DNA from 4 places in the Cytobacillus sp. FSL H8-0458 genome. Region 4 is predicted to be linked to each of the others. Evidence: a T-box and tRNA genes for the amino acid it is inferred to sense, from the RefSeq annotation. Region 4 holds a T-box; the other regions hold tRNA genes.
The links. The T-box of region 4 lies ahead of NYE23_RS01005 (valine--tRNA ligase). A T-box ahead of a tRNA ligase gene usually reads a tRNA of that ligase, here a tRNA-Val.
Positions count from the first base shown of each region.

Region 1: it encodes a tRNA-Val, which carries the amino acid that the T-box ahead of NYE23_RS01005 (valine--tRNA ligase) is inferred to sense. The anticodon was not compared.
Region 2: it encodes a tRNA-Val, which carries the amino acid that the T-box ahead of NYE23_RS01005 (valine--tRNA ligase) is inferred to sense. The anticodon was not compared.
Region 3: it encodes a tRNA-Val, which carries the amino acid that the T-box ahead of NYE23_RS01005 (valine--tRNA ligase) is inferred to sense. The anticodon was not compared.

Region 1 covers NZ_JBBOBR010000001.1:4,019,516-4,026,644, forward strand. The annotation lists gene NYE23_RS20155 (CdaR family protein) at 1-590, opposite strand, end outside; gene cdaA (diadenylate cyclase CdaA) at 583-1,410, opposite strand; gene NYE23_RS20165 (anti-sigma factor) at 1,597-2,232, opposite strand; gene sigW (RNA polymerase sigma factor SigW) at 2,250-2,813, opposite strand; gene NYE23_RS20175 (aspartyl-phosphate phosphatase Spo0E family protein) at 2,988-3,146, shown strand; gene rocF (arginase) at 3,188-4,093, opposite strand; tRNA gene NYE23_RS20185 (tRNA-Ala) at 4,285-4,360, opposite strand; tRNA gene NYE23_RS20190 (tRNA-Gly) at 4,364-4,438, opposite strand; tRNA gene NYE23_RS20195 (tRNA-Lys) at 4,506-4,578, opposite strand; tRNA gene NYE23_RS20200 (tRNA-Gln) at 4,730-4,804, opposite strand; tRNA gene NYE23_RS20205 (tRNA-Tyr) at 4,869-4,952, opposite strand; tRNA gene NYE23_RS20210 (tRNA-Thr) at 4,969-5,044, opposite strand; tRNA gene NYE23_RS20215 (tRNA-Val) at 5,050-5,125, opposite strand; tRNA gene NYE23_RS20220 (tRNA-Glu) at 5,130-5,204, opposite strand; tRNA gene NYE23_RS20225 (tRNA-Thr) at 5,232-5,304, opposite strand; tRNA gene NYE23_RS20230 (tRNA-Asn) at 5,341-5,415, opposite strand; rRNA gene rrf (5S ribosomal RNA) at 5,435-5,551, opposite strand; rRNA gene NYE23_RS20240 (23S ribosomal RNA) at 5,677-7,129, opposite strand, start outside.
Region 2 covers NZ_JBBOBR010000005.1:37,406-44,534, forward strand. The annotation lists gene glgB (1,4-alpha-glucan branching enzyme) at 1-253, opposite strand, end outside; gene NYE23_RS25105 (hypothetical protein) at 476-673, shown strand; tRNA gene NYE23_RS25110 (tRNA-Glu) at 757-828, opposite strand; tRNA gene NYE23_RS25115 (tRNA-Ser) at 833-923, opposite strand; tRNA gene NYE23_RS25120 (tRNA-Asn) at 929-1,003, opposite strand; tRNA gene NYE23_RS25125 (tRNA-Ile) at 1,017-1,093, opposite strand; tRNA gene NYE23_RS25130 (tRNA-Gly) at 1,102-1,175, opposite strand; tRNA gene NYE23_RS25135 (tRNA-Phe) at 1,189-1,264, opposite strand; tRNA gene NYE23_RS25140 (tRNA-Asp) at 1,435-1,511, opposite strand; tRNA gene NYE23_RS25145 (tRNA-Met) at 1,515-1,588, opposite strand; tRNA gene NYE23_RS25150 (tRNA-Ser) at 1,611-1,703, opposite strand; tRNA gene NYE23_RS25155 (tRNA-Ile) at 1,716-1,792, opposite strand; tRNA gene NYE23_RS25160 (tRNA-Met) at 1,810-1,886, opposite strand; tRNA gene NYE23_RS25165 (tRNA-Ala) at 1,906-1,981, opposite strand; tRNA gene NYE23_RS25170 (tRNA-Pro) at 1,991-2,067, opposite strand; tRNA gene NYE23_RS25175 (tRNA-Arg) at 2,074-2,150, opposite strand; tRNA gene NYE23_RS25180 (tRNA-Leu) at 2,166-2,254, opposite strand; tRNA gene NYE23_RS25185 (tRNA-Gly) at 2,261-2,335, opposite strand; tRNA gene NYE23_RS25190 (tRNA-Leu) at 2,344-2,428, opposite strand; tRNA gene NYE23_RS25195 (tRNA-Lys) at 2,445-2,520, opposite strand; tRNA gene NYE23_RS25200 (tRNA-Thr) at 2,544-2,619, opposite strand; tRNA gene NYE23_RS25205 (tRNA-Val) at 2,640-2,715, opposite strand; rRNA gene rrf (5S ribosomal RNA) at 2,726-2,842, opposite strand; rRNA gene NYE23_RS25215 (23S ribosomal RNA) at 3,094-6,029, opposite strand; rRNA gene NYE23_RS25220 (16S ribosomal RNA) at 6,237-7,129, opposite strand, start outside.
Region 3 covers NZ_JBBOBR010000001.1:3,091,412-3,098,540, forward strand. The annotation lists tRNA gene NYE23_RS15120 (tRNA-Leu) at 34-115, opposite strand; tRNA gene NYE23_RS15125 (tRNA-Leu) at 139-227, opposite strand; tRNA gene NYE23_RS15130 (tRNA-Cys) at 256-329, opposite strand; tRNA gene NYE23_RS15135 (tRNA-Gly) at 348-422, opposite strand; tRNA gene NYE23_RS15140 (tRNA-Gln) at 427-501, opposite strand; tRNA gene NYE23_RS15145 (tRNA-His) at 560-635, opposite strand; tRNA gene NYE23_RS15150 (tRNA-Trp) at 647-720, opposite strand; tRNA gene NYE23_RS15155 (tRNA-Tyr) at 728-811, opposite strand; tRNA gene NYE23_RS15160 (tRNA-Thr) at 829-904, opposite strand; tRNA gene NYE23_RS15165 (tRNA-Phe) at 921-993, opposite strand; tRNA gene NYE23_RS15170 (tRNA-Asp) at 1,129-1,205, opposite strand; tRNA gene NYE23_RS15175 (tRNA-Met) at 1,209-1,282, opposite strand; tRNA gene NYE23_RS15180 (tRNA-Val) at 1,462-1,537, opposite strand; tRNA gene NYE23_RS15185 (tRNA-Glu) at 1,542-1,616, opposite strand; tRNA gene NYE23_RS15190 (tRNA-Ser) at 1,632-1,722, opposite strand; tRNA gene NYE23_RS15195 (tRNA-Asn) at 1,726-1,800, opposite strand; rRNA gene rrf (5S ribosomal RNA) at 1,821-1,937, opposite strand; rRNA gene NYE23_RS15205 (23S ribosomal RNA) at 2,191-5,126, opposite strand; rRNA gene NYE23_RS15210 (16S ribosomal RNA) at 5,428-6,978, opposite strand.
Region 4 covers NZ_JBBOBR010000001.1:218,360-225,488, reverse strand. The annotation lists gene NYE23_RS01010 (bifunctional folylpolyglutamate synthase/dihydrofolate synthase) at 1-1,123, opposite strand, end outside; gene NYE23_RS01005 (valine--tRNA ligase) at 1,194-3,839, opposite strand; T-box leader at 3,895-4,151, opposite strand; gene NYE23_RS01000 (hypothetical protein) at 4,375-4,566, shown strand; partial or broken gene ysxE (spore coat protein YsxE) at 4,580-5,638, opposite strand; gene spoVID (stage VI sporulation protein D) at 5,733-6,992, opposite strand.

The DNA.
Region 1 (7,129 bases), 3.8 Mb from region 4:
GTCTCGGTTATAGGGCCCTTCACATCCAGAGTGGCTTTGACAAAACTGATCCGCTCGATCACTTCTTTGGCTCCCGTGATTTTAACCGTCTTTGGTTCTGCAGATGCCGCTTCAGCTGTATAGCCCTCACCAAGAAGGCCATTATTAAATTCTGCATCCACTTTGAATTCCTGTGTGACTTTTTCGTGGACGGTCACATCTGCATATTGAGGGTTAATGGTCACATCCAGTTTATCTGAGATATCGCGGACCTTTATTTTCACTCTTTGAGAGCCAATTTCAGCATTCGTTAAATCTGCATAAACTTCAAAGTTCTGCAGTTTTTTTGCTTGCTCCAGGTGGCTTTTGGGGCCTTTGATACTCAAATCAACTGTGTCAGGAATACCGGTAACGACCAGGTTTTCCGTATCATAATAGCTTTTCACGGGGACATCTTCAATAATGTCTGAATCCTGCTGGCCAGGAACGTTTGTTACTTTCAGCTCCTTATCTGCATCATATACAGAATAAAACAGAAAAAAGGCCAGGATCAGGGCGACAATTTTCATGAACCAGCGGGTATCAACCAATTTATCAATTAATTTATCCATTCCTTTTTCCCCTCCAGTTCCAACGACCTGAAGAAGTCTGCTTTATTTTTTGCTGCACAAGCAATTCATTGGAAAGCATATCTTTAAAAGCCTCTGCTTTTAAATCACGATGCAGTTCACCGTTTTTGGTTAAAGAAACATTTCCCGTTTCCTCTGAAACAATAATGGTAATACTGTCGGTTACTTCACTAATGCCTAAAGCAGCCCTATGTCTGGTGCCCAGTTCTTTTGAGATGAAAGGACTTTCTGACAGAGGCAGATAACAGGCTGCTGCCGCCACACAATTCTTTTGAATGATAACAGCTCCATCATGCAGCGGTGTATTCGGTATAAATATATTAATCAGGAGCTCAGATGAAATTTTGGAATCCAGCCCAATCCCGGTTTCAATATAATCGTTCAACCCTGTTTCCCGCTCAACTGAAATTAGCGCGCCAATGCGCCGTTTAGCCATATAATCTACAGCCTTCGCAATAGACTCGACCAGTTTCTCCTGATTTTCCTCCTCCTGATTAGCCGTCCTTGAGAAGAATCTTCCTCTCCCCAATTGTTCCAATGCTCTTCGCAGCTCCGGCTGGAAAATGATTATGATGGCCAGAAATCCCCAAAGAAGCACTTGTTCCATCATCCACCCTAAAGTTTGCAGGTGAAACATGTCACTTGCTACTTTAACCAGGATAATGACAAAAATCCCTTTCAGTAATTGGACAGCCTTTGTTCCTTTAACAATCATTATGAGTTTATAGATGACGTACCAGACAAGGAGAATGTCTATTGTATTAGCCAACAATTTCATTATAGAGAGATCCGCAAACGACATTATCCTTCCTCCAAATATATATTTCAAAAGCAAAAATGCCTAATGTTCCTTTATGTAACTTTCATATTATATCATATTCATCGCTAATTCCAATTTTGAAACAGCATATGCCATCTGGAAAATTCAGCATTGTCATTTGCATACTAAGAATCCCTGCTTTATAGCAGGGATTCTCTTTATTATTGACTACTTTTCTTTGTCTGTTTCTCCGGTTTCAAAGACATTTACAGCATCCTTTGTTGCGGTTTTGATGTGATACCACAGCCATTCGAATATGGCATCTACCTCTTCAATTTCACCGGTAACATTACCGGCCGAAGCCATATACTGCTGGCCATTGATGACCGTAGCATTTCCGTCTATTTCGCCCTTGATTTCCAAGTCGCCGTTCTTAACTACAACATCGCCTTTTACCACTTCACCTTCAGGTACAATCACTTTATCGTTTTGCACCACGAGGTTCGGCTGCTTAGAAACGGATAATTGTTGATCCTGATCCCAGGAAGATGCGATGCTTCCCATCATCAGAACAAGAAAGAGTGACGCCGCCGTTAAAAGCGGATGATGCCTGAACCAGCGCTGAACCCCGACCTTCCGCTTTTCTTTTGGCAATTTTGCCATAACATTTGCCGTGAAATTTTCAGGTGCCTGTATATGTGAAGTGCTTTGGACTAAAGCGATCGTTTTCTTTAATTCATGGAAATGAGTCTGACACTCCACGCAGTTTTGCAGATGTGCCCTTAATTCCTTCTCATGTTCGGCTGAGATCTCTTCATCTAGGTACTCGTGCATATAAACAACCATTTCTGCTGGACATTTCAAAGTTCTCACCCTCTTTATTAAACATATCTTAATTGATTTCTAAGAGCTTCCCGTCCCCGGTGAATCCGGGTCTTTACGGTTCCCAATGGAAGATCGAGCGTTTCACTGATCTCGTTCAGCGATAATTCTTCAATATATTTTAAAACAATAACCGAACGATATTTTTCAGGAAGCTTCGATATTTCTCTTTGGATTGTTTCCTGCAGTTCCAGGCTTTCTACATCATCCTCCGGCAGCCTCGCATCTGAAGCGATTTGAGAATACATGTTCAATCCATCCGTTCCGGCGACCTCTGCATCCAGATAATAATCAGGCTTCTTTTTTCTGATTCTGTCTATACAAAGGTTAGTGGCAATCCGATAGAGCCATGTGGAAAATTTCAAGTCAATATTAAAGCTGGCAATATTTACATAAGCTCTTAAGAAGGCCTCCTGAGCGATATCCTCTGCCTCATGCCTGTTTCCCAGCATTCTGTAGCAAATCTGAAAAACTTTATCTTTGTATATTTCAACAACTTCAGCATAAGCATCCTGGTCGCCTTTTAATACTTGCTTTATCCTATTTTTTACGAGTGTCTCCATTTTTTTACCTCCGCTCCAGTGCGGCTAATCGATAATACGAATCGATAGCGGAAAAGGTTTCGTTTTAATTAAAAAACATTCAATTTCTATATTAGCAAATTTTTACTTATTCTGGTTTATTTTTTTTCTTTTAGGGTATAAAAGTACTAAAATTATCGAAAAGGGTTGGTTACAGTGTGTGTTAAGGAATTATTGAGAGATATAGAGGATTGCCGGACAAGAATGATTCAATTAGCAGCTTCCGGATCTTTTACAGATCACATGGTAGTTGATACCAGCAATAAACTTGATGAACTTCTAAATAAATATTATACACTTACAGCAAAAAAATGAGCAGAACTTGTCTAAGTTCTGCTCATTTTTATTTTCCTTTATTATAGAAGCTTTTCTCCAAATAGTGAACCCATAAGTGCAACTGCTACAGTAGCTGTTTTGTTTTTGTCATCCAAAATGGGATTAACCTCTACAAATTCAGCCGATGTAATAATTTGTGCTTCTGCAAGCATCTCCATGGCCAAGTGGCTTTCACGGTAGCTGATGCCGCCAATAACCGGAGTTCCGACACCCGGTGCATCATGTGGATCCAGCCCATCCAAATCAAGAGACAGATGAACACCATCTGTATTTCTTTCTTTTAAATATGTAATAGATTCTTCCATGACCTTTGTCATACCAAGACGATCAATTTCATGCATGGTGTACACTTTAATGCCTTTTTCCTTAATAAGCTCCCGTTCTCCTTCATCCAATGACCTTGCCCCAATAATGACAATATTCTCCGGCTTAACCTTTGGACCATATCCCCCTACATTGGTTAAAAGCGGATGGCCCATACCCAGGCTTACAGCAAGCGGCATGCCATGAATGTTTCCTGAAGGTGATGTCTCAGCTGTATTTAAATCACCATGGGCATCATACCAGATTACCCCAAGATTGGAATAGTGCTTCGATACCCCTGCCAATGTTCCAATCGCAATGCTATGGTCGCCGCCGAGCACTAATGGAAAAGAACCGCCTTTTATTGCGTGATCAACTTTTTCTGCAAGCATTTCTGTTTTTTCAGCAATAAGGTGCAAGTTTCGAAGATTTGAATTTGGATCGATTTGAACCTCCGGACGGCCGACAGCAATATCGCCCTGGTCATGAATTTCTTCAAATAAACATTTTAATCGTTCATTCACTCCGGCATAACGAATCGCACTTGGCCCCATATCCACACCGCGTCTCATCTGGCCAAGATCCATCGGCATCCCAATTATCGATAATTTCTGTCTATTCATAATATAAGTCCTCCCTTTCCCTTCATATATACATTTTAACCGCTTTCAATCATATGACTCAACTCGACAAAATCGTGTATATATATGCGCTGCCGGGGGTGAAGGTCCTAATTTTCCGATGTATATATGATATTTATAAAATAAAAAATCCTTAAACCACATGGGTTTAAGGATTGGTATATTATGTATGTTGGTGGAGCCTAGCGGGATCGAACCGCTGACCTCCTGCGTGCAAAGCAGGCGCTCTCCCAGCTGAGCTAAGGCCCCATTTGGAGCGGAAGACGGGATTCGAACCCGCGACCCCCACCTTGGCAAGGTGATGTTCTACCACTGAACTACTTCCGCAGTATATTTGTATTTACAAGTAAGACCTTCAGGACTCGATTCCTAAGGTCTGCGTTTTTCTATAAAGTGAGCCATGAAGGACTCGAACCTTCGACCCTCTGATTAAAAGTCAGATGCTCTACCGACTGAGCTAATGGCTCATAATATAATACTGTTGCCTAAACTGTGCTTCAAAGCCCTTTGGTCTTTGTCGCAGATTTTAAAAGCTTGCCATTCAGAGATGTAACGCCTCGATGCTGCAATCTTTTAAAATCCTCTACCGATTGAGCTAATGGCTCATACTCATAAAAATGGCTGGGCTAGCAGGATTCGAACCTGCGAGTGACGGAGTCAAAGTCCGGTGCCTTACCGCTTGGCTATAGCCCAATAATTACAAAATAAAAAGGACATTCTTAGCTTGTCCAGTTTTTGTGATTTTATTAAGTATAAGTGGTGGAGGGGGGCAGATTCGAACTGCCGAACCCGAAGGAGCGGATTTACAGTCCGCCGCGTTTAGCCACTTCGCTACCCCTCCATCTGCGAAAAACAGATGGTGCCGGCGAGAGGACTTGAACCCCCAACCTACTGATTACAAGTCAGTTGCTCTACCAATTGAGCTACACCGGCAAATATGGTGGAGGATGACGGGATCGAACCGCCGACCCTCTGCTTGTAAGGCAGATGCTCTCCCAGCTGAGCTAATCCTCCATTATGGTGACCCCTACGGGATTCGAACCCGTGTTACCGCCGTGAAAGGGCGGTGTCTTAACCGCTTGACCAAGGGGCCTAGTATTCTAGTTGTCTACATTAAGAGAGCTTCCAACCGGGCTCGAACCGGTGACCTCTTCCTTACCATGGAAGTGCTCTACCTGCTGAGCTATGGAAGCAGCAGCTCATAATTCCCATAAGGGGCTTTATGAAAATGGCTCCGCAGGCAGGATTCGAACCTGCGACCGTTCGGTTAACAGCCGAATGCTCTACCACTGAGCTACTGCGGAAAAGTGGTATTATAAAACAGCCTGGCAACGTCCTACTCTCACAAGGGGACAGCCCCTAACTACCATCGGCGCTGAGAAGCTTAACTTCCGTGTTCGGTATGGGAACGGGTGTGACCTTCTCGCTATCGCCACCAGACTATTTTCAAAAGACAAGTATGATTATACTTTCTTTTGTAGTTTTTTTCAAGAGGAAATTTCATTTTCGTTCCCTCAAAACTAGATAATGTATGAAGAAGCATTTGCCGAGTATTCACCAATGACTTGGTTAAGTCCTCGATCGATTAGTATCAGTCAGCTCCACATGTCGCCACGCTTCCACCTCTGACCTATCAACCTGATCATCTTTCAGGGATCTTACTAGCTTGACGCTATGGGAAATCTCATCTCGAGGGGGGCTTCATGCTTAGATGCTTTCAGCACTTATCCCTTCCGCACATAGCTACCCAGCGATGCCTTTGGCAAGACAACTGGTACACCAGCGGTGCGTCCATCCCGGTCCTCTCGTACTAAGGACAGCTCCTCTCAAATTTCCTGCGCCCACGACGGATAGGGACCGAACTGTCTCACGACGTTCTGAACCCAGCTCGCGTACCGCTTTAATGGGCGAACAGCCCAACCCTTGGGACCGACTACAGCCCCAGGATGCGATGAGCCGACATCGAGGTGCCAAACCTCCCCGTCGATGTGGACTCTTGGGGGAGATAAGCCTGTTATCCCCGGGGTAGCTTTTATCCGTTGAGCGATGGCCCTTCCATGCGGAACCACCGGATCACTAAGCCCGACTTTCGTCCCTGCTCGACTTGTAGGTCTCGCAGTCAAGCTCCCTTGTGCCTTTACACTCTGCGAATGATTTCCAACCATTCTGAGGGAACCTTTGGGCGCCTCCGTTACTTTTTAGGAGGCGACCGCCCCAGTCAAACTGCCCACCTGACACTGTCTCCCGCCCCGATCAGGGGCGCGGGTTAGAATTTCAATACAGCCAGGGTAGTATCCCACCGACGCCTCCACCGAAGCTGGCGCTCCGGTTTCTCAGGCTCCTACCTATCCTGTACAAGCTGTACCAAAATTCAATATCAGGCTACAGTAAAGCTCCACGGGGTCTTTCCGTCCTGTCGCGGGTAACCTGCATCTTCACAGGTACTATAATTTCACCGAGTCTCTCGTTGAGACAGTGCCCAGATCGTTACGCCTTTCGTGCGGGTCGGAACTTACCCGACAAGGAATTTCGCTACCTTAGGACCGTTATAGTTACGGCCGCCGTTTACTGGGGCTTCGATTCAAAGCTTCGCTTGCGCTAACCTCTCCTCTTAACCTTCCAGCACCGGGCAGGCGTCAGCCCCTATACTTCGCCTTGCGGCTTCGCAGAGACCTGTGTTTTTGCTAAACAGTCGCCTGGGCCTATTCACTGCGGCTCATCAGGGCTATTCACCCTAATGAGCACCCCTTCTCCCGAAGTTACGGGGTCATTTTGCCGAGTTCCTTAACGAGAGTTCTCTCGCTCACCTTAGGATTCTCTCCTCGCCTACCTGTGTCGGTTTGCGGTACGGGCACCTTTTCCCTCGCTAGAGGCTTTTCTTGGCAGTGTGGAATCAGGAACTTCGGTACTAAATTTCCCTCGCCGTCACAGCTCAGCCTGTGTGGTAACGGGATTTGCCTCGTTACCGGCCTAACTGCTTGGACGCGCTAATCCAGCAGCGCGCTTACCCTATCCTCC
Region 2 (7,129 bases), on a different contig from region 4:
TTCCATCCAGCTGAATAATCCAGACACCTTCATTATTCACTCTATGTAAGGTATAGCCTTCTCCATTCCAATCATTAAAATCACCGACTAGTCTGATAATTTCAGCATTCGGTGCCCACACACAAAAACGGGTAATCACTGATTCTCCGTTTGAAACTACATGTGCACCAAATAACTGGTGACTCTCATAAAGTGTACCTTCATGGAACAAATGCAACTGATAATCGGTTGGAAACAAAATATCCACTACCATCCTTCTCCACACCCAGTCTCGTTTCTTTTGACTTTCCTGTTATATTCGCTGAACCTGAGAAAAGTCCTTGTAAAAGTTTTTTTAATTTTATGACAACAATGTTCATATTCTGCTAATAACCGATAGCATTTTGCCTATTTTAACAGGTTTCGCATAATCTCCGGTAAACTTAGACAAAATAAAACAAAATATGCAAGCGAAAAATGAAAGGAGAATAATATTTTGGGCAATAAAGAAGAGGAGATTTTATTGAATGAGGCATCCAAAAAGGAAATAAGGATTCCGCTATTTGAAGCACCGGATGGAAAGATTATGGCCACTGGTGATATGTTTAGGGGCCCCTATACGGGAATATCTTCTGATATCGATCTGAATAATCCCGGCAATAAATTAAGCAGGGATGAAGAGAAATTTGATTAAATAGGAGCGGAAATGAACCGTAAAAGGGAGTTATACAAGGACAACAAAAAAGCTGCCAACAAATTGTTGACAGCTTTTTTGTATGACCCCTACGGGATTCGAACCCGTGTTACCGCCGTGAAAGGGCGGTGTCTTAACCGCTTGACCAAGGGGCCAATATGGCGGAGAAGGAGGGATTTGAACCCTCGCGCCGGTTACCCGACCTACACCCTTAGCAGGGGCGCCTCTTCAGCCACTTGAGTACTTCCCCATATATGGCTCCGCAGGTAGGATTCGAACCTACGACCGTTCGGTTAACAGCCGAATGCTCTACCACTGAGCTACTACGGAACAATAATTAAAATGGTGGGCCTAAATGGACTCGAACCATCGACCTCACGCTTATCAGGCGTGCGCTCTAACCAGCTGAGCTATAGGCCCATATGTGTTGGAGCGGGTGAAGGGAATCGAACCCTCATCATCAGCTTGGAAGGCTGAGGTTTTACCACTAAACTACACCCGCGTAAGATTCTAAATGGTGGCTCAGGACGGAATCGAACCGCCGACACAAGGATTTTCAGTCCTTTGCTCTACCGACTGAGCTACTGAGCCATATAAATTTATTAATCCTAAAGCTTGAAACATGTGCTTCAAAGTCCTGCGTTCTTTGTCGCAGATTTTAAAAGCATGCTATTCGATGATGTTAAGCTTCGCAGCTGCATTCTTTTAAAATCCTCTACCGACTGAGCTACTGAGCCACATTCTATATTTTTTTGTAAAAATGGCGGTCCGGACGGGACTCGAACCCGCGACCTCCTGCGTGACAGGCAGGCATTCTAACCAACTGAACTACCGGACCAGATTGCGGGGGCAGGATTTGAACCTGCGACCTTCGGGTTATGAGCCCGACGAGCTACCGGACTGCTCCACCCCGCGACAATATTATTAAAATAAAATATGGAGGAGGAAAGGGGATTCGAACCCCTGCGCGGTTTGACCCGCCTGTCGGTTTTCAAGACCGATCCCTTCAGCCGGACTTGGGTATTCCTCCGTATAAGAAAAGTGGTGGACCTTGTAGGACTCGAACCTACGACCGGACGGTTATGAGCCGTCTGCTCTAACCAGCTGAGCTAAAGGTCCAGCATCGTTTAATTAAATGGTAGCGGCGGAGGGGATCGAACCCCCGACCTCACGGGTATGAACCGTACGCTCTAGCCAGCTGAGCTACACCGCCAAAATAGTAAATATAATTATGGTGGAGCCTAGCGGGATCGAACCGCTGACCTCCTGCGTGCAAAGCAGGCGCTCTCCCAGCTGAGCTAAGGCCCCAAAGATTAATGGTCGGGAAGACAGGATTCGAACCTGCGACCCCTTGGTCCCAAACCAAGTGCTCTACCAAGCTGAGCTACTCCCCGTTAATATGGCGCGCCCGAGAGGAGTCGAACCCCTAACCTTTTGATCCGTAGTCAAACGCTCTATCCAATTGAGCTACGGGCGCAATATTAAATTCTACTGGTGCCGAGGACCGGAATCGAACCGGTACGGTAGTCACCTACCGCAGGATTTTAAGTCCTGTGCGTCTGCCAGTTCCGCCACCCCGGCAATAAATGGAGCGGAAGACGGGATTCGAACCCGCGACCCCCACCTTGGCAAGGTGATGTTCTACCACTGAACTACTTCCGCATAAATAATGGTGCGGGTGAAGGGAGTCGAACCCCCACGCCTTGCGGCGCCAGATCCTAAGTCTGGTGCGTCTGCCAATTCCGCCACACCCGCAATATGAAATTAAAAATGGTGAGCCATGAAGGACTCGAACCTTCGACCCTCTGATTAAAAGTCAGATGCTCTACCGACTGAGCTAATGGCTCATATTCTATAAAAAGAACTGAAGTGGTGCCGGCGAGAGGACTTGAACCCCCAACCTACTGATTACAAGTCAGTTGCTCTACCAATTGAGCTACACCGGCAGCTTGTACATTTAAATTAATGGTGGAGGATGACGGGATCGAACCGCCGACCCTCTGCTTGTAAGGCAGATGCTCTCCCAGCTGAGCTAATCCTCCATTATTAATTGCCCGGCAGCGTCCTACTCTCACAAGGGGACAGCCCCTAACTACCATCGGCGCTGAGAAGCTTAACTTCCGTGTTCGGTATGGGAACGGGTGTGACCTTCTCGCTATCGCCACCAGACTATTTTTCAAAGACAAGTTTTATTATACCGTCTTTTCAGGATTTTTCAAGAGGAAATTTCATTTTTTCATTCCCTCAAAACTAGATAATGTATGAAGAAGCATTTGCCGAGTATTCACCAATGACTTGTCTAGCTTCGGCTCCTAACTTCTCGGCTGTTTCGATCCGTCCCTCCAAATCCCAAAACCAGGATTTGAATGGCCGGCTCTCCAACGTCTCTCGAAGTTGAACAGTCGCCTCCGCTTTTCGTTTTGGTTAAGTCCTCGATCGATTAGTATCAGTCAGCTCCACATGTCGCCACGCTTCCACCTCTGACCTATCAACCTGATCATCTTTCAGGGATCTTACTAGCTTGACGCTATGGGAAATCTCATCTCGAGGGGGGCTTCATGCTTAGATGCTTTCAGCACTTATCCCTTCCGCACATAGCTACCCAGCGATGCCTTTGGCAAGACAACTGGTACACCAGCGGTGCGTCCATCCCGGTCCTCTCGTACTAAGGACAGCTCCTCTCAAATTTCCTGCGCCCACGACGGATAGGGACCGAACTGTCTCACGACGTTCTGAACCCAGCTCGCGTACCGCTTTAATGGGCGAACAGCCCAACCCTTGGGACCGACTACAGCCCCAGGATGCGATGAGCCGACATCGAGGTGCCAAACCTCCCCGTCGATGTGGACTCTTGGGGGAGATAAGCCTGTTATCCCCGGGGTAGCTTTTATCCGTTGAGCGATGGCCCTTCCATGCGGAACCACCGGATCACTAAGCCCGACTTTCGTCCCTGCTCGACTTGTAGGTCTCGCAGTCAAGCTCCCTTGTGCCTTTACACTCTGCGAATGATTTCCAACCATTCTGAGGGAACCTTTGGGCGCCTCCGTTACTTTTTAGGAGGCGACCGCCCCAGTCAAACTGCCCACCTGACACTGTCTCCCGCCCCGATCAGGGGCGCGGGTTAGAATTTCAATACAGCCAGGGTAGTATCCCACCGACGCCTCCACCGAAGCTGGCGCTCCGGCTTCTCAGGCTCCTACCTATCCTGTACAAGCTGTACCAAAATTCAATATCAGGCTACAGTAAAGCTCCACGGGGTCTTTCCGTCCTGTCGCGGGTAACCTGCATCTTCACAGGTACTATAATTTCACCGAGTCTCTCGTTGAGACAGTGCCCAGATCGTTACGCCTTTCGTGCGGGTCGGAACTTACCCGACAAGGAATTTCGCTACCTTAGGACCGTTATAGTTACGGCCGCCGTTTACTGGGGCTTCGATTCAAAGCTTCGCTTGCGCTAACCTCTCCTCTTAACCTTCCAGCACCGGGCAGGCGTCAGCCCCTATACTTCGCCTTGCGGCTTCGCAGAGACCTGTGTTTTTGCTAAACAGTCGCCTGGGCCTATTCACTGCGGCTCATCAGGGCTATTCACCCTAATGAGCACCCCTTCTCCCGAAGTTACGGGGTCATTTTGCCGAGTTCCTTAACGAGAGTTCTCTCGCTCACCTTAGGATTCTCTCCTCGCCTACCTGTGTCGGTTTGCGGTACGGGCACCTTTTCCCTCGCTAGAGGCTTTTCTTGGCAGTGTGGAATCAGGAACTTCGGTACTAAATTTCCCTCGCCGTCACAGCTCAGCCTGTGTGGTAACGGGATTTGCCTCGTTACCGGCCTAACTGCTTGGACGCGCTAATCCAGCAGCGCGCTTACCCTATCCTCCTGCGTCCCCCCATTGCTCAAACGGTAAAGAGGTGGTACAGGAATATCAACCTGTTGTCCATCGCCTACGCTTTTCAGCCTCGGCTTAGGTCCCGACTAACCCTGAGCGGACGAGCCTTCCTCAGGAAACCTTAGGCATTCGGTGGATGGGATTCTCACCCATCTTTCGCTACTCATACCGGCATTCTCACTTCTAAGCGCTCCACCAGTCCTTGCGGTCTGGCTTCAACGCCCTTAGAACGCTCTCCTACCACTGACATCGAAAGATGTCAATCCACAGCTTCGGTGATACGTTTAGCCCCGGTACATTTTCGGCGCGGAGTCACTCGACCAGTGAGCTATTACGCACTCTTTAAATGGTGGCTGCTTCTAAGCCAACATCCTGGTTGTCTAAGCAACTCCACATCCTTTTCCACTTAACGTATACTTTGGGACCTTAGCTGGTGGTCTGGGCTGTTTCCCTCTTGACTACGGATCTTATCACTCGCAGTCTGACTCCCATGGATAAGTCTTTGGCATTCGGAGTTTGTCTGAATTCGGTAACCCGATGGGGGCCCCTAGTCCAAACAGTGCTCTACCTCCAAGACTCTTACTACATGAGGCTAGCCCTAAAGCTATTTCGGAGAGAACCAGCTATCTCCAGGTTCGATTGGAATTTCTCCGCTACCCACACCTCATCCCCGCACTTTTCAACGTGCGTGGGTTCGGGCCTCCATCCAGTGTTACCTGGACTTCACCCTGGACATGGGTAGATCACCTGGTTTCGGGTCTACGACCACATACTCATTCGCCCTATTCAGACTCGCTTTCGCTGCGGCTCCGTCTTATCAACTTAACCTCGCATGTAATCGTAACTCGCCGGTTCATTCTACAAAAGGCACGCTATCACCCATTAACGGGCTCTAACTACTTGTAGGCACACGGTTTCAGGATCTCTTTCACTCCCCTTCCGGGGTGCTTTTCACCTTTCCCTCACGGTACTGGTTCACTATCGGTCACTAGGGAGTATTTAGCCTTGGGAGATGGTCCTCCCTGCTTCCGACGGGATTTCTCGTGTCCCGCCGTACTCAGGATCCACTCTGGAGGGAACGAAGTTTCAACTACAGGGCTTTTACCTTCTCTGGCCGGCCTTTCCAGACCTGTTCATTTACCTCGTTCCTTTGTAACTCCGTGTAGAGTGTCCTACAACCCCAGGAGGCAAGCCTCCTGGTTTGGGCTAATCCCGTTTCGCTCGCCGCTACTCAGGGAATCGCGTTTGCTTTCTCTTCCTCCGGGTACTTAGATGTTTCAGTTCCCCGGGTCTGCCTTCCATATCCTATGTATTCAGATAAGGATCCCATCCCATTACGGATAGGGGGTTTCCCCATTCGGAAATCTCCGGATCAAAGCTTACTTACAGCTCCCCGAAGCATATCGGTGTTAGTACCGTCCTTCATCGGCTCCTAGTGCCAAGGCATTCACCGTGCGCCCTTTCTAACTTAACCGTATTTGACAGGTTCATCGAAGATGAACAAGATCAAAGGTTTTTAACTCTATTTAACATAGAGAGAATTCACTAAAATGGCGATTACTCGGTTATTGCTTCTTCATAATCATTATCTAGTTTTCAAAGAACGAATCTTTCATTGAGAGATTGAACTCTCAAAACTGAACGAACAAAGAACGTCACGTTTCTTGTAAATATTCCTTAGAAAGGAGGTGATCCAGCCGCACCTTCCGATACGGCTACCTTGTTACGACTTCACCCCAATCATCTGTCCCACCTTAGGCGGCTGGCTCCAAAAGGTTACCCCACCGACTTCGGGTGTTACAAACTCTCGTGGTGTGACGGGCGGTGTGTACAAGGCCCGGGAACGTATTCACCGCGGCATGCTGATCCGCGATTACTAGCGATTCCGGCTTCATGCAGGCGAGTTGCAGCCTGCAATCCGAACTGAGAATGGTTTTATGGGATTCGCTTAACCTCGCGGTTTCGCAGCCCTTTGTACCATCCATTGTAGCACGTGTGTAGCCCAGGTCATAAGGGGCATGATGATTTGACGTCATCCCCACCTTCCTCCGGTTTGTCACCGGCAGTCACCTTAGAGTGCCCAACTGAATGCTGGCAACTAAGATCAAGGGTTGCGCTCGTTGCGGGACTTAACCCAACATCTCACGACACGAGCTGACGACAACCATGCACCACCTGTCATCCTGTCCCCCGAAGGGGAACGCCCTATCTCTAGGGTTGTCAGGAGATGTCAAGACCTGGTAAGGTTCTTCGCGTTGCTTCGAATTAAACCACATGCTCCACCGCTTGTGCGGGCCCCCGTCAATTCCTTTGAGTTTCAGCCTTGCGGCCGTACTCCCCAGGCGGAGTGCTTAATGCGTTTGCTGCAGCACTAAAGGGCGGAAACCCTCTAACACTTAGCACTCATCGTTTACGGCGTGGACTACCAGGGTATCTAATCCTGTTTGCTCCCCACGCTTTCGCGCCTCAGCGTCAGTTACAGACCAAAGAGTCGCCTTCGCCACTGGTGTTCCTCCACATCTCTACGCATTTCACCGCTACACGTGGAATTCCACTCTTCTCTTCTGCACTCAA
Region 3 (7,129 bases), 2.9 Mb from region 4:
AACGTCAGAGTCTTGATTCATAAAGCTTTTTGATACCGGTGGCCGGGGTCGAACCGGCACTCCTTGCGGAACACGATTTTGAGTCGTGCGCGTCTGCCAATTCCGCCACACCGGCATATTAAAATGGAGTAAATCTTGTGGTGCCGAGGACCGGAATCGAACCGGTACGGTAGTCACCTACCGCAGGATTTTAAGTCCTGTGCGTCTGCCAGTTCCGCCACCCCGGCGTGTATCAGCGAATCAAGATTTAAATTATGGAGGCGGCAACCGGATTCGAACCGGTGGTAAAGGTTTTGCAGACCTCTGCCTTACCACTTGGCTATGCCGCCATAAAAACAATGAAATTCTGGAGCGGAAGACGGGATTCGAACCCGCGACCCCCACCTTGGCAAGGTGATGTTCTACCACTGAACTACTTCCGCAAAATGGCTGGGCTAGCAGGATTCGAACCTGCGAGTGACGGAGTCAAAGTCCGGTGCCTTACCGCTTGGCTATAGCCCAATGAACGTTTCATAATACATTTATATGAGAGTTACACTTGTACTGTTACATTAAAATATGGGGCGACTGATGGGAATCGAACCCACGAGTGTCGGAGCCACAATCCGATGCGTTAACCACTTCGCCACAGCCGCCATAATAATATTGGCAGGGGTAGTAGGAATCGAACCCACATCAAAGGTTTTGGAGACCTTCGTTTTACCATTAAACTATACCCCTATATAAATGGTGGAGGGGGGCAGATTCGAACTGCCGAACCCGAAGGAGCGGATTTACAGTCCGCCGCGTTTAGCCACTTCGCTACCCCTCCATATTAACATAAAAAAATGGTGCCGGCGAGAGGACTTGAACCCCCAACCTACTGATTACAAGTCAGTTGCTCTACCAATTGAGCTACACCGGCTAATCACATAACAAGGTGGCTCAGGACGGAATCGAACCGCCGACACAAGGATTTTCAGTCCTTTGCTCTACCGACTGAGCTACTGAGCCATATTAAGATATTTTGCCTAAATAAAATTTGGCTTCGTCCTTCGTCCCGATTTATCAATCGGTACGCTGAAGTCTTTCAAGGCAGCTTATTCGGTCGTGCTCTACCGACTGAGCTACTGAGCCATATATAAAAAATGGCGGTCCGGACGGGACTCGAACCCGCGACCTCCTGCGTGACAGGCAGGCATTCTAACCAACTGAACTACCGGACCGGATTGCGGGGGCAGGATTTGAACCTGCGACCTTCGGGTTATGAGCCCGACGAGCTACCGGACTGCTCCACCCCGCGATAATAGTATTAATGTGATTTTTCTATGCTCACATTTTGTATTTCATCTCGCAGCTTATTCAATGATGTACCGCCCCCGATTTCAGAAAGATTATTCAAGCAGCAGCTCAATCGGTGCGCTGAAGTAATTCCTTCGAAGGTTATTCGGGCGTGCTCCACCCCGCGATAATAAAATAATATGGTGGAGGATGACGGGATCGAACCGCCGACCCTCTGCTTGTAAGGCAGATGCTCTCCCAGCTGAGCTAATCCTCCAAAATGGTGACCCCTACGGGATTCGAACCCGTGTTACCGCCGTGAAAGGGCGGTGTCTTAACCGCTTGACCAAGGGGCCAATATGAAATTAAAATGGCGGAGAGCAAGGGATTTGAACCCTTGATACGCGGTTAGCGTATACACGATTTCCAATCGTGCTCCTTCGGCCACTCGGACAGCTCTCCATTTGGCTCCGCAGGTAGGATTCGAACCTACGACCGTTCGGTTAACAGCCGAATGCTCTACCACTGAGCTACTGCGGAATAATGATATTTGTAAAACAGCCCGGCAGCGTCCTACTCTCACAAGGGGACAGCCCCTAACTACCATCGGCGCTGAGAAGCTTAACTTCCGTGTTCGGTATGGGAACGGGTGTGACCTTCACGCTATCGCCACCAGACTATTTTTTCAGAGACAAGTATTATTATACCGTCTTTCTATCATTTTTCAAGAGGAAATTTACTTTTTTTCGTTCCCTCAAAACTAGATAATGCATGAAGAAGTATTTGCCGAGTATTCACCAATGACTTGTCTAGCTTCGGCTCCTAACTTCTCGGCCGTTTCGATCCGTCCCTCCAAATCCCAAAACCAGGATTTGAATGGCCGGCTCTCCAACGTCTCTCGAAGTTGAACAGTCGCCTCCGCTTTTCGTTTTGGTTAAGTCCTCGATCGATTAGTATCAGTCAGCTCCACATGTCGCCACGCTTCCACCTCTGACCTATCAACCTGATCATCTTTCAGGGATCTTACTAGCTTGACGCTATGGGAAATCTCATCTCGAGGGGGGCTTCATGCTTAGATGCTTTCAGCACTTATCCCTTCCGCACATAGCTACCCAGCGATGCCTTTGGCAAGACAACTGGTACACCAGCGGTGCGTCCATCCCGGTCCTCTCGTACTAAGGACAGCTCCTCTCAAATTTCCTGCGCCCACGACGGATAGGGACCGAACTGTCTCACGACGTTCTGAACCCAGCTCGCGTACCGCTTTAATGGGCGAACAGCCCAACCCTTGGGACCGACTACAGCCCCAGGATGCGATGAGCCGACATCGAGGTGCCAAACCTCCCCGTCGATGTGGACTCTTGGGGGAGATAAGCCTGTTATCCCCGGGGTAGCTTTTATCCGTTGAGCGATGGCCCTTCCATGCGGAACCACCGGATCACTAAGCCCGACTTTCGTCCCTGCTCGACTTGTAGGTCTCGCAGTCAAGCTCCCTTGTGCCTTTACACTCTGCGAATGATTTCCAACCATTCTGAGGGAACCTTTGGGCGCCTCCGTTACTTTTTAGGAGGCGACCGCCCCAGTCAAACTGCCCACCTGACACTGTCTCCCGCCCCGATCAGGGGCGCGGGTTAGAATTTCAATACAGCCAGGGTAGTATCCCACCGACGCCTCCACCGAAGCTGGCGCTCCGGCTTCTCAGGCTCCTACCTATCCTGTACAAGCTGTACCAAAATTCAATATCAGGCTACAGTAAAGCTCCACGGGGTCTTTCCGTCCTGTCGCGGGTAACCTGCATCTTCACAGGTACTATAATTTCACCGAGTCTCTCGTTGAGACAGTGCCCAGATCGTTACGCCTTTCGTGCGGGTCGGAACTTACCCGACAAGGAATTTCGCTACCTTAGGACCGTTATAGTTACGGCCGCCGTTTACTGGGGCTTCGATTCAAAGCTTCGCTTGCGCTAACCTCTCCTCTTAACCTTCCAGCACCGGGCAGGCGTCAGCCCCTATACTTCGCCTTGCGGCTTCGCAGAGACCTGTGTTTTTGCTAAACAGTCGCCTGGGCCTATTCACTGCGGCTCATCAGGGCTATTCACCCTAATGAGCACCCCTTCTCCCGAAGTTACGGGGTCATTTTGCCGAGTTCCTTAACGAGAGTTCTCTCGCTCACCTTAGGATTCTCTCCTCGCCTACCTGTGTCGGTTTGCGGTACGGGCACCTTTTCCCTCGCTAGAGGCTTTTCTTGGCAGTGTGGAATCAGGAACTTCGGTACTAAATTTCCCTCGCCGTCACAGCTCAGCCTGTGTGGTAACGGGATTTGCCTCGTTACCGGCCTAACTGCTTGGACGCGCTAATCCAGCAGCGCGCTTACCCTATCCTCCTGCGTCCCCCCATTGCTCAAACGGTAAAGAGGTGGTACAGGAATATCAACCTGTTGTCCATCGCCTACGCTTTTCAGCCTCGGCTTAGGTCCCGACTAACCCTGAGCGGACGAGCCTTCCTCAGGAAACCTTAGGCATTCGGTGGATGGGATTCTCACCCATCTTTCGCTACTCATACCGGCATTCTCACTTCTAAGCGCTCCACCAGTCCTTGCGGTCTGGCTTCAACGCCCTTAGAACGCTCTCCTACCACTGACATCGGAAGATGTCAATCCACAGCTTCGGTGATACGTTTAGCCCCGGTACATTTTCGGCGCGGAGTCACTCGACCAGTGAGCTATTACGCACTCTTTAAATGGTGGCTGCTTCTAAGCCAACATCCTGGTTGTCTAAGCAACTCCACATCCTTTTCCACTTAACGTATACTTTGGGACCTTAGCTGGTGGTCTGGGCTGTTTCCCTCTTGACTACGGATCTTATCACTCGCAGTCTGACTCCCATGGATAAGTCTTTGGCATTCGGAGTTTGTCTGAATTCGGTAACCCGATGGGGGCCCCTAGTCCAAACAGTGCTCTACCTCCAAGACTCTTACTACATGAGGCTAGCCCTAAAGCTATTTCGGAGAGAACCAGCTATCTCCAGGTTCGATTGGAATTTCTCCGCTACCCACACCTCATCCCCGCACTTTTCAACGTGCGTGGGTTCGGGCCTCCATCCAGTGTTACCTGGACTTCACCCTGGACATGGGTAGATCACCTGGTTTCGGGTCTACGACCACATACTCATTCGCCCTATTCAGACTCGCTTTCGCTGCGGCTCCGTCTTATCAACTTAACCTCGCATGTAATCGTAACTCGCCGGTTCATTCTACAAAAGGCACGCTATCACCCATTAACGGGCTCTAACTACTTGTAGGCACACGGTTTCAGGATCTCTTTCACTCCCCTTCCGGGGTGCTTTTCACCTTTCCCTCACGGTACTGGTTCACTATCGGTCACTAGGGAGTATTTAGCCTTGGGAGATGGTCCTCCCTGCTTCCGACGGGATTTCTCGTGTCCCGCCGTACTCAGGATCCACTCTGGAGGGAACGAAGTTTCAACTACAGGGCTTTTACCTTCTCTGGCCGGCCTTTCCAGACCTGTTCATTTACCTCGTTCCTTTGTAACTCCGTGTAGAGTGTCCTACAACCCCAGGAGGCAAGCCTCCTGGTTTGGGCTAATCCCGTTTCGCTCGCCGCTACTCAGGGAATCGCGTTTGCTTTCTCTTCCTCCGGGTACTTAGATGTTTCAGTTCCCCGGGTCTGCCTTCCATATCCTATGTATTCAGATAAGGATCCCATCCCATTACGGATAGGGGGTTTCCCCATTCGGAAATCTCCGGATCAAAGCTTACTTACAGCTCCCCGAAGCATATCGGTGTTAGTACCGTCCTTCATCGGCTCCTAGTGCCAAGGCATTCACCGTGCGCCCTTTCTAACTTAACCTACTTCGGCCGCTGATCGACTGCAGATCTCTGCGTCAGCTCTCTCGCTCCGCTCCTCACGTACTAAAGTACGCTCCGGTGCTCACTCAGTCGCTTCCTTGATCTCCTTGCCGCTCATCGTCCTCATGGTTTGTGCTCTTACTTATTTTTAAATAAGAGAAAAAAACTAAGATGGCGATTACTCGGTTATTGCTTCTTCATTAACATTATCTAGTTTTCAAAGAACGAATCTTTCATTGAGAGATTGAACTCTCAAAACTGAACGAACAAAGAACGTCACGTTTCTTGTAAATATTCCTTAGAAAGGAGGTGATCCAGCCGCACCTTCCGATACGGCTACCTTGTTACGACTTCACCCCAATCATCTGTCCCACCTTAGGCGGCTGGCTCCAAAAGGTTACCCCACCGACTTCGGGTGTTACAAACTCTCGTGGTGTGACGGGCGGTGTGTACAAGGCCCGGGAACGTATTCACCGCGGCATGCTGATCCGCGATTACTAGCGATTCCGGCTTCATGCAGGCGAGTTGCAGCCTGCAATCCGAACTGAGAATGGTTTTATGGGATTCGCTTAACCTCGCGGTTTCGCAGCCCTTTGTACCATCCATTGTAGCACGTGTGTAGCCCAGGTCATAAGGGGCATGATGATTTGACGTCATCCCCACCTTCCTCCGGTTTGTCACCGGCAGTCACCTTAGAGTGCCCAACTGAATGCTGGCAACTAAGATCAAGGGTTGCGCTCGTTGCGGGACTTAACCCAACATCTCACGACACGAGCTGACGACAACCATGCACCACCTGTCATCCTGTCCCCCGAAGGGGAACGCCCTATCTCTAGGGTTGTCAGGAGATGTCAAGACCTGGTAAGGTTCTTCGCGTTGCTTCGAATTAAACCACATGCTCCACCGCTTGTGCGGGCCCCCGTCAATTCCTTTGAGTTTCAGCCTTGCGGCCGTACTCCCCAGGCGGAGTGCTTAATGCGTTTGCTGCAGCACTAAAGGGCGGAAACCCTCTAACACTTAGCACTCATCGTTTACGGCGTGGACTACCAGGGTATCTAATCCTGTTTGCTCCCCACGCTTTCGCGCCTCAGCGTCAGTTACAGACCAAAGAGTCGCCTTCGCCACTGGTGTTCCTCCACATCTCTACGCATTTCACCGCTACACGTGGAATTCCACTCTTCTCTTCTGCACTCAAGTTCCCCAGTTTCCAATGACCCTCCCCGGTTGAGCCGGGGGCTTTCACATCAGACTTAAGGAACCGCCTGCGCGCGCTTTACGCCCAATAATTCCGGACAACGCTTGCCACCTACGTATTACCGCGGCTGCTGGCACGTAGTTAGCCGTGGCTTTCTGGTCAGGTACCGTCAAGGTACCGGCAGTTACTCCGGTACTTGTTCTTCCCTGACAACAGAGTTTTACGATCCGAAAACCTTCATCACTCACGCGGCGTTGCTCCGTCAGACTTTCGTCCATTGCGGAAGATTCCCTACTGCTGCCTCCCGTAGGAGTCTGGGCCGTGTCTCAGTCCCAGTGTGGCCGATCACCCTCTCAGGTCGGCTACGCATCGTGGCCTTGGTGAGCCGTTACCTCACCAACTAGCTAATGCGCCGCGGGCCCATCTGTAAGTGATAGCGAGATGCCATCTTTCAGCTTTTCCTCATGTGAGGAAAAGAGTTATCCGGTATTAGCCCCGGTTTCCCGGAGTTATCCCAGTCTTACAGGCAGGTTGCCCACGTGTTACTCACCCGTCCGCCGCTGACTTCAGGGAGCAAGCTCCCATCTGTCCGCTCGACTTGCATGTATTAGGCACGCCGCCAGCGTTCGTCCTGAGCCAGGATCAAACTCTCCATATAAGAGTTGATTAAGCTCGAGTTGTCTTTTCATAAAAGACTAATGATTTAAACGTTGACGTTTTTGTTCGTTCAGTTTTCAAAGATCAATTTCTCTTGTTATATTTTACCTAATCGCTTAGAAGCGACTTTATCAATATAACATGTGTTGATT
Region 4 (7,129 bases):
CTCTCGGAAAGTTAAATTCTGTAAAGGTGATGCAGTCTGCAGCAGAATCAAGCTTACTGATCATTTTATCAAGCTTTTTATCAGCCAGCGCAGCAAATACAATCTTTTTGCTTCTTTCCCCAAAACGCTTTTCCAGCTCAGCAGTTAATGCAGATATACCTTCTTCATTATGAGCTCCATCTATTACCACCAGCGGGTCATGAGATACAATTTCAAATCTGCCAGGCCAGAATGCTGTTTTCAATCCGCCTCTTATGTGTTTTTCATCTATTAAGAAAGAATAAAACTTATTTAATAGCTCTGCTGCCATTACAGCAAGGGAAGCATTTTCTGTCTGGTGTTTCCCGCTCATTCCTGTCTCAAGATCACGGAAATCCTGAAAGACTGTCTCAAGTGAGAAAAACTCACCCTGGACGAGGGATTTATGATTCGAAATAGCAAATTCCTTCCCCAGCTGATAAATCGGGGCCTTTAGGCCTGAAGCTTTATCTTGGATAACAGCGAGTGCTTCTTCCTGTTTGACAGCGGTAATAACACTGATTCCAGGTTTAATGATTCCCGCTTTTTCAAAAGCGATTTTCTCATATGTATCCCCCAGTATGGCTGTATGATCGAGCCCGATGCTTGTTATGATTGATAACACGGGATAAATGATGTTAGTGGAGTCATATCTGCCGCCAAGCCCCACTTCAAACAATACAAGATCCACCGGTCTTACATGACCAAAATATTGAAAAGCCATGGCAGTAATGATTTCAAACTCAGTTGGACCGCCAAGTTCCGTCTGTTCCAATTCAACAGCCAGCGAATATATATCATTGGCAAGCTGAACAAGATCTTCATCTCCAATTGGAGTTCCGTTTAGGGAAATACGTTCATTAAAATTCTCAAAATATGGCGATGTAAAAGTCCCGACCGAATAACCCGCCTCTTGAAGAATGGATCTTAAAAACGTAACTGTTGAGCCTTTTCCATTCGTTCCGCCAATATGAACAGACTTAATTCTTCTCTCCGGATGCCCGAGTTTTTCCATCATCCATTCCATTCTCTGAAGTCCCGGCTTCATCCCCAGTCTCAGCCTTGAATGAATCCATTCCAGTGCTTCCTCATAAGCAGTAAACATATATATGCACCTCCGTTATACAGGAAGGAAGACGAATCCTTGATGTGGACCCGCCTTCCGCAACTATTAATTATTCTCCTTTTAGCTCTCTAATGCGAGCTTCTACAGCTGCTCTCTTCTCGCTGTAGTCTTGTTCTTTTGCTTTCTCTTCTTCAATTACCTTTTCAGGCGCTTTTTTAATGAAGCCTTCGTTTGAAAGTTTCTTTTGAACACGTTCTACTTCTTTATTTAATTTATCCCATTCTTTCTGCAGTCTGGCCACTTCTTCTTCGATATTAATCAGGCCCTCAAGCGGCAGGATAATTTCTGCACCAGTCACAACTGCTGTCATCGCCTTATCAGGTGTCTCAACCTCTAAAGCCAGCACCAGTTCCTCAGGATTACAGAAGCGTTCAATATAGGCACGGTTATTTTCCAGTGTAGCAAGAATCTCCTGGTCCTTAGCCTTTACCATCATTTTAATCTTCTTGCTCATCGGCGTGTTCACTTCAGCACGGCTGTTGCGGACAGAACGGATGATTTCAACAAGCAGCTTCATTTCATTTGCTGCCTGGTTGTCTGTGTATTCATCCTTTACTGCCGGCCACTGGGCAACCGTAATGGATTCGCCTGAATGAGGAAGGTTCTGCCAGATTTCCTCTGTGATAAATGGCATAAATGGATGAAGGAGACGCATTGTGTTATCCAGAACATATGCCAGGATGGATCTCGTTGTTTTCTTGGCAGCCTCATCTTCTCCATACAGCGGAAGCTTCGCCATTTCAATATACCAGTCGCAGAAATCATCCCAGATGAAGTTGTACAGCACTCGGCCAACCTCTCCAAACTCATAGCGGTCAGACAATCTTGTAACAGTCTCGATTGTTTCATTCAAACGGGTTAATATCCATTTATCAGCAACAGACTTTTCACCGCTTAAATCAATTTCTTCGAATGTTAATCCATCCATATTCATTAGAGCAAAACGGGATGCGTTCCAGATTTTATTGGCAAAGTTCCAGGTTGCCTCTACCTTTTCCATAGTGAAGCGAAGATCCTGTCCCGGCGAGCTTCCTGTTGAAAGGAAGTAGCGGAGTGAATCGGCACCATACTGGTCTATTACATCCATCGGATCAACGCCATTTCCAAGTGACTTACTCATCTTGCGTCCCTGTGAGTCACGAACAAGACCATGAATTAATACATCCTGGAATGGACGCTCTCCTGTAAATTCGAGCCCCTGGAAAATCATTCGTGATACCCAGAAGAAAATAATGTCATAGCCTGTTACAAGGGCCGCAGTCGGATAATATCTCTTAAAGTCAGCAGAGTCAGTATCCGGCCAGCCCATCGTTGAAAACGGCCATAATGCTGAACTGAACCATGTATCTAATACATCTTTATCCTGTTCCCAGTTTTCACTATCTTCAGGAGCTTCATGACCTACGTAAACCTCACCCGTCTCCTTGTGATACCAGGCCGGGATGCGGTGTCCCCACCAAAGCTGTCGTGAAATACACCAGTCACGGATATTTTCCATCCAGCGCAGATAAGTTTTTTCAAATCGCTCCGGAACAAAGTTCACTTTTTCCTCTTTATCTTGAAGCGCGATGGCTTCATCCGCAAGAGGCTGCATTTTTACAAACCATTGTGTTGAAAGGTATGGTTCAACTACTGCACCGCTGCGCTCTGAATGGCCCACAGAATGCATATGCTCTTCAATTTTGAAAAGTACTCCTTCTTCCTGAAGGTCCTTTACGATCTGCTTGCGGCATTCAAAGCGGTCCATACCCTGGTATTTACCGGCTCTCGTGTTCATCGTGCCGTCTTCATTCATTACAAGGATTCTTTCAAGATTGTGGCGGTTTCCAATTTCGAAATCGTTTGGGTCATGAGCCGGTGTAATTTTTACTGCACCTGACCCGAAGTCCATTTCAACATAATCATCAGCAATAATTGGAATTTCCCGTCCTATGATCGGCAGTTTAACCGTCTTGCCGATCAAATGCTTATAACGGTCATCTTCCGGGTGTACTGCTACAGCTGTATCCCCAAGCATCGTTTCAGGGCGTGTAGTGGCAATTTCGATATGTCCCGAACCGTCTGTCAGTGGATATCTCATATGGTAGAAAGCACCTTGAACATCCTTATATATAACTTCGATATCAGAAAGCGCTGTTTTCGTAGACGGATCCCAGTTGATGATGTACTCGCCGCGGTAAATCAATCCTTTATTATATAGTGAAACGAAAACCTCTCTAACAGCTTTTGATAAGCCTTCATCAAGGGTGAAGCGTTCACGGCTGTAATCAAGCCCTAATCCAAGCTTTGACCATTGCTGGCGGATATGGCTGGCATATTCCTCTTTCCATTTCCATGTTTCTTCCACAAATTTTTCACGGCCTAAATCATAGCGGCTTTTGCCATCATTGCGCAGCTTTTCTTCAACCTTTGCCTGAGTGGCGATACCTGCATGGTCCATACCAGGAAGCCATAAAACATCGTATCCCTGCATACGCTTCATTCGGGTGAGGATATCCTGCAGCGTCGTATCCCATGCATGGCCGAGATGAAGTTTTCCTGTTACGTTCGGAGGCGGAATCACAATAGTATACGGCTGCTTCGTTTTGTCATCTTTTGCTTCAAAGAACTTCCCTTCCAGCCACCAGTCATATCTTCCTTTTTCAATCGCCTGCGGATCATATTTCGTCGGCATTGATAATTCATTGTTATCCATATGTCATTCTTCCTTTCTAAAAGCAATCAGCAAAAATAAAAAACTCCACTCGCCATAAAAGGACGAATGGAGTTTGCTTCGCGGTACCACCTTTTTTTCAACCAATAAAGAAAATCCGGGAAAGACATTCTTATAGTGGTTGACACTTAACCAGATAACGGATTTCCCGTCTTTTACTACTTGGCTTAAGCCTTTCGCAAAAGATGCTCTAGGGCGACCTTCCAACGGTTCTGCCTGGATAACCTTTCAGCTGCTGGTTTCCTCTCTAAAAAGGCAAATGGCCATTGTACTCTTCCCTGTCCTAGCATCGATATAAAGTTATATATAAAATATACTACCGAAAAAATACTGGTATAGTCAATAAGGATACCCCAGTTTTTTATATATTATTCACCGTCTCTATTAGAGTGCTAATAAATTTGCCCTTATTCATTGCCTGGTGCGTGGACGTTATAGAAAAAAAATGAAAATAGGCACTTTACGGAAAAATTAATCATAGGATATATAATAACATTGGGGAAAGGGGTATGCACAAATGAGAAGAAAATATAATCCATACACACTGCCTCCCTGGTTAAGAACTTTCAGGAATGTATGTGCACAATTCATTATCCCGTTCTGTGTTTTTCAAGGCATAAGAACAATATTATTGCCTACTACCTTCGATGTACTGCTGCTTTCGCTGTTCATCCTGATCGCTATCGCCTTTCATCTTCAATTGGTTTAGGAGCCCGCATCCTTCAGCTTTGGGCTCCTTCCTGTGCTTGAGCTTCTGCTGCCGCTTTTTCTTCCTGTTTTTGCCTCTCAATCTCATCGATTCACATAACAGCATATTCAATATTTTTCAAAAGCCAATACTGCCTTTGCAGATGCTGGACAGCCTTTCTTTCTCCTCTCTTTCCTTCCCCTTTATAATATTGTTCGCAAGCTTTGATAATAGGACCCGGATGAGCAAAGTAGCTTTGAAACAGCAGCATCTCGTCATCCCTGAAGGGAAAGTACTTCATATAAGTGTAAATCCATTCTACACATTCTTCCGATCTTTTTGGATATGTTTTCAGGGTTCTTGATAAAAACGGTAATAAATCATGGAGCGGCGACCCCTGTCTTGCATTTTCGAAATTTGTGAAGTAGCCATATCCCCTATCATCGTATAGAAAATGTTCAGTTGAAACTTTTCCATGAATGATGACCGTACGTGCTTTCTCACTTTCCTTTGTTTTTTCATACCAATCTTTAAATTTGTTTGTGGAGAATTTTAGTGCCTGGCTGACATCATGGTAATATAGGGAAAACATTAGTTCAAAAGGAGACATATACTCTTTTCTTTCGCAGGCTTCGATGAATCCCTCCAAAAACTCCTTTTCTTTCTCCCATTCCTGTAAGGTATTTTCGTAATGTTCGGTACGGTCTTCCTTTTTTATAGGAACTTCCCTTGAAGACAATGTGTGCAGTCTTGCCAATTCCCTAATCATCTGCTGATGCCGCTCAAATCTGTCCTCCTTTTCCTCATTAGACATCCAGGGCATTAAATAAAATAATTCATTCTGATGGAGCACAGCGTACCTTCCGTCCACCGTTGGGTAAATGGGAACTATTCTGTTATAGCCTTTTTGAAAGAGTGTTTGTACATGCCTTATGAAATCCGCTCCAAGCTGAGGCTTTATTTTCTTCAAAGCAAACACGCCTTTACTGCTGTAAATCTTCTGAACTCTCCCAAAATCCTCTACAAAATGCGGCTCTAATGAATAATGATTTAAAATGGGAGAGACTTTCTGCAGCCGATTTTTTTCTTCCACCTTAACCACTCACTTTCCAGAATGAAAAAAATATATGTTGGTAAAACGAAAATAGCTGAGCGGGTTATCAATACCTGCTCAGCCTTTTAACCTTTTAATGGGCTACCGCAACAGGAATGTACAGCACTTGCCCTTCATAAATATCCTGATTAATTTCCAGATGATTCACCCTTAATAGCTGCTGGGCCGGTATATCATATCTTTCAGCAATGGCATCAATTGTGTCGCCATTCTGCACAATGCAAACCTTGAGTTTAACATGTTCTTCTGACTCTTCCTTGCGGGCAAAAAACTCCGTTAACGACATGCTTTTCTTTTTGGAGAGTTTCTTTTTCTTAGCTTCCAGTTCTGAAGAGGATGATGATTCCTCTGTTTCCTCACCACTTTCCTGTGCAGCTGCCTGGACAGGTTTCTTTTCAAAAGAGGGGCTATCTGATTCAGATGCTTCCGTCATTTGATAAATTTCCTGTGCAGTTGGCGGTGTTTCCTCTTCACTGCGCTGAGAAGAGAACGATATTTCCGGCGCAGTTTTCTGCGTCTGTTCTTCTTGTGGCTGCTCTTGTATTACTTCAAGTGCTGCCGTCACTGCCGGTTTAATGACTTCCTGTTCTTCCGCTTCAGGTTGCTTTCTTGCTTCTGCCTCAAATGGAATATATACTTCAGCTGTTTCCAGCTGCTCTTCCTGCTGTTCCTCTTCCCGTATATCTTCCTCGGCACCAGCGAATACCTGTTCAGCGGATACCTGTTCCTCCCTTTCTTCCTCCTGTTCTTCCTGCTGATAAGATGGCCGTTCCTGCAGAATTGGCTCTTCTTCCTCTGTCTCCTCCACCGCTTCAGGAGATCTGTACAGAGGCTCTAATTCTTCAGTTTCAGTTTCGGGTTCAGTTTCTTCCTCCCATACTTGAACAGGCACATGCTGCTGATCACCATATAGTCCAGTTATGGTTAAATTAGCTGTCAGCTTCATACAGCTTCTTTCCGGCAGAACATAATCGAAGGACTCTACCGCAACGTCAATATCGTAAATGCTTTGGATTCTATTATTCGGAATGGTGATATCGACAGGAAAATAGTGTTTGAATTCACAAATTCCTTCTCCCCGTTCTTCGATGGTCTGAACGAATTTGGTAACTGCAAAATCCTCTTGTTCTTCCTCGGATGCTTCTTCATCGCTGCGTCTATACTCACCCGCCAGTTCCAGTGCTCCCTGGATTGTTACATATTGATCACTTTCCTGAATTGTTATATTGGGGTCTAACGAGATGGAAATCAGGTCTGATACTTCCTGTCCTTTTTGAAACCATACTGATTCTTCTAAAGAAAATCGTAAGCACGATGGATTCCCCTGAGACAAAGCGACTCCTCCCTTCGAATCTTTGCGTTTAATCACTATGTCATTAACAATCCTATGAGGGATGAAGATACTTTATGATTAGAAAAATAGCGCTTTAAGGGGAATATGACTAATTTAAAAAAGGTTCTTGGAATATA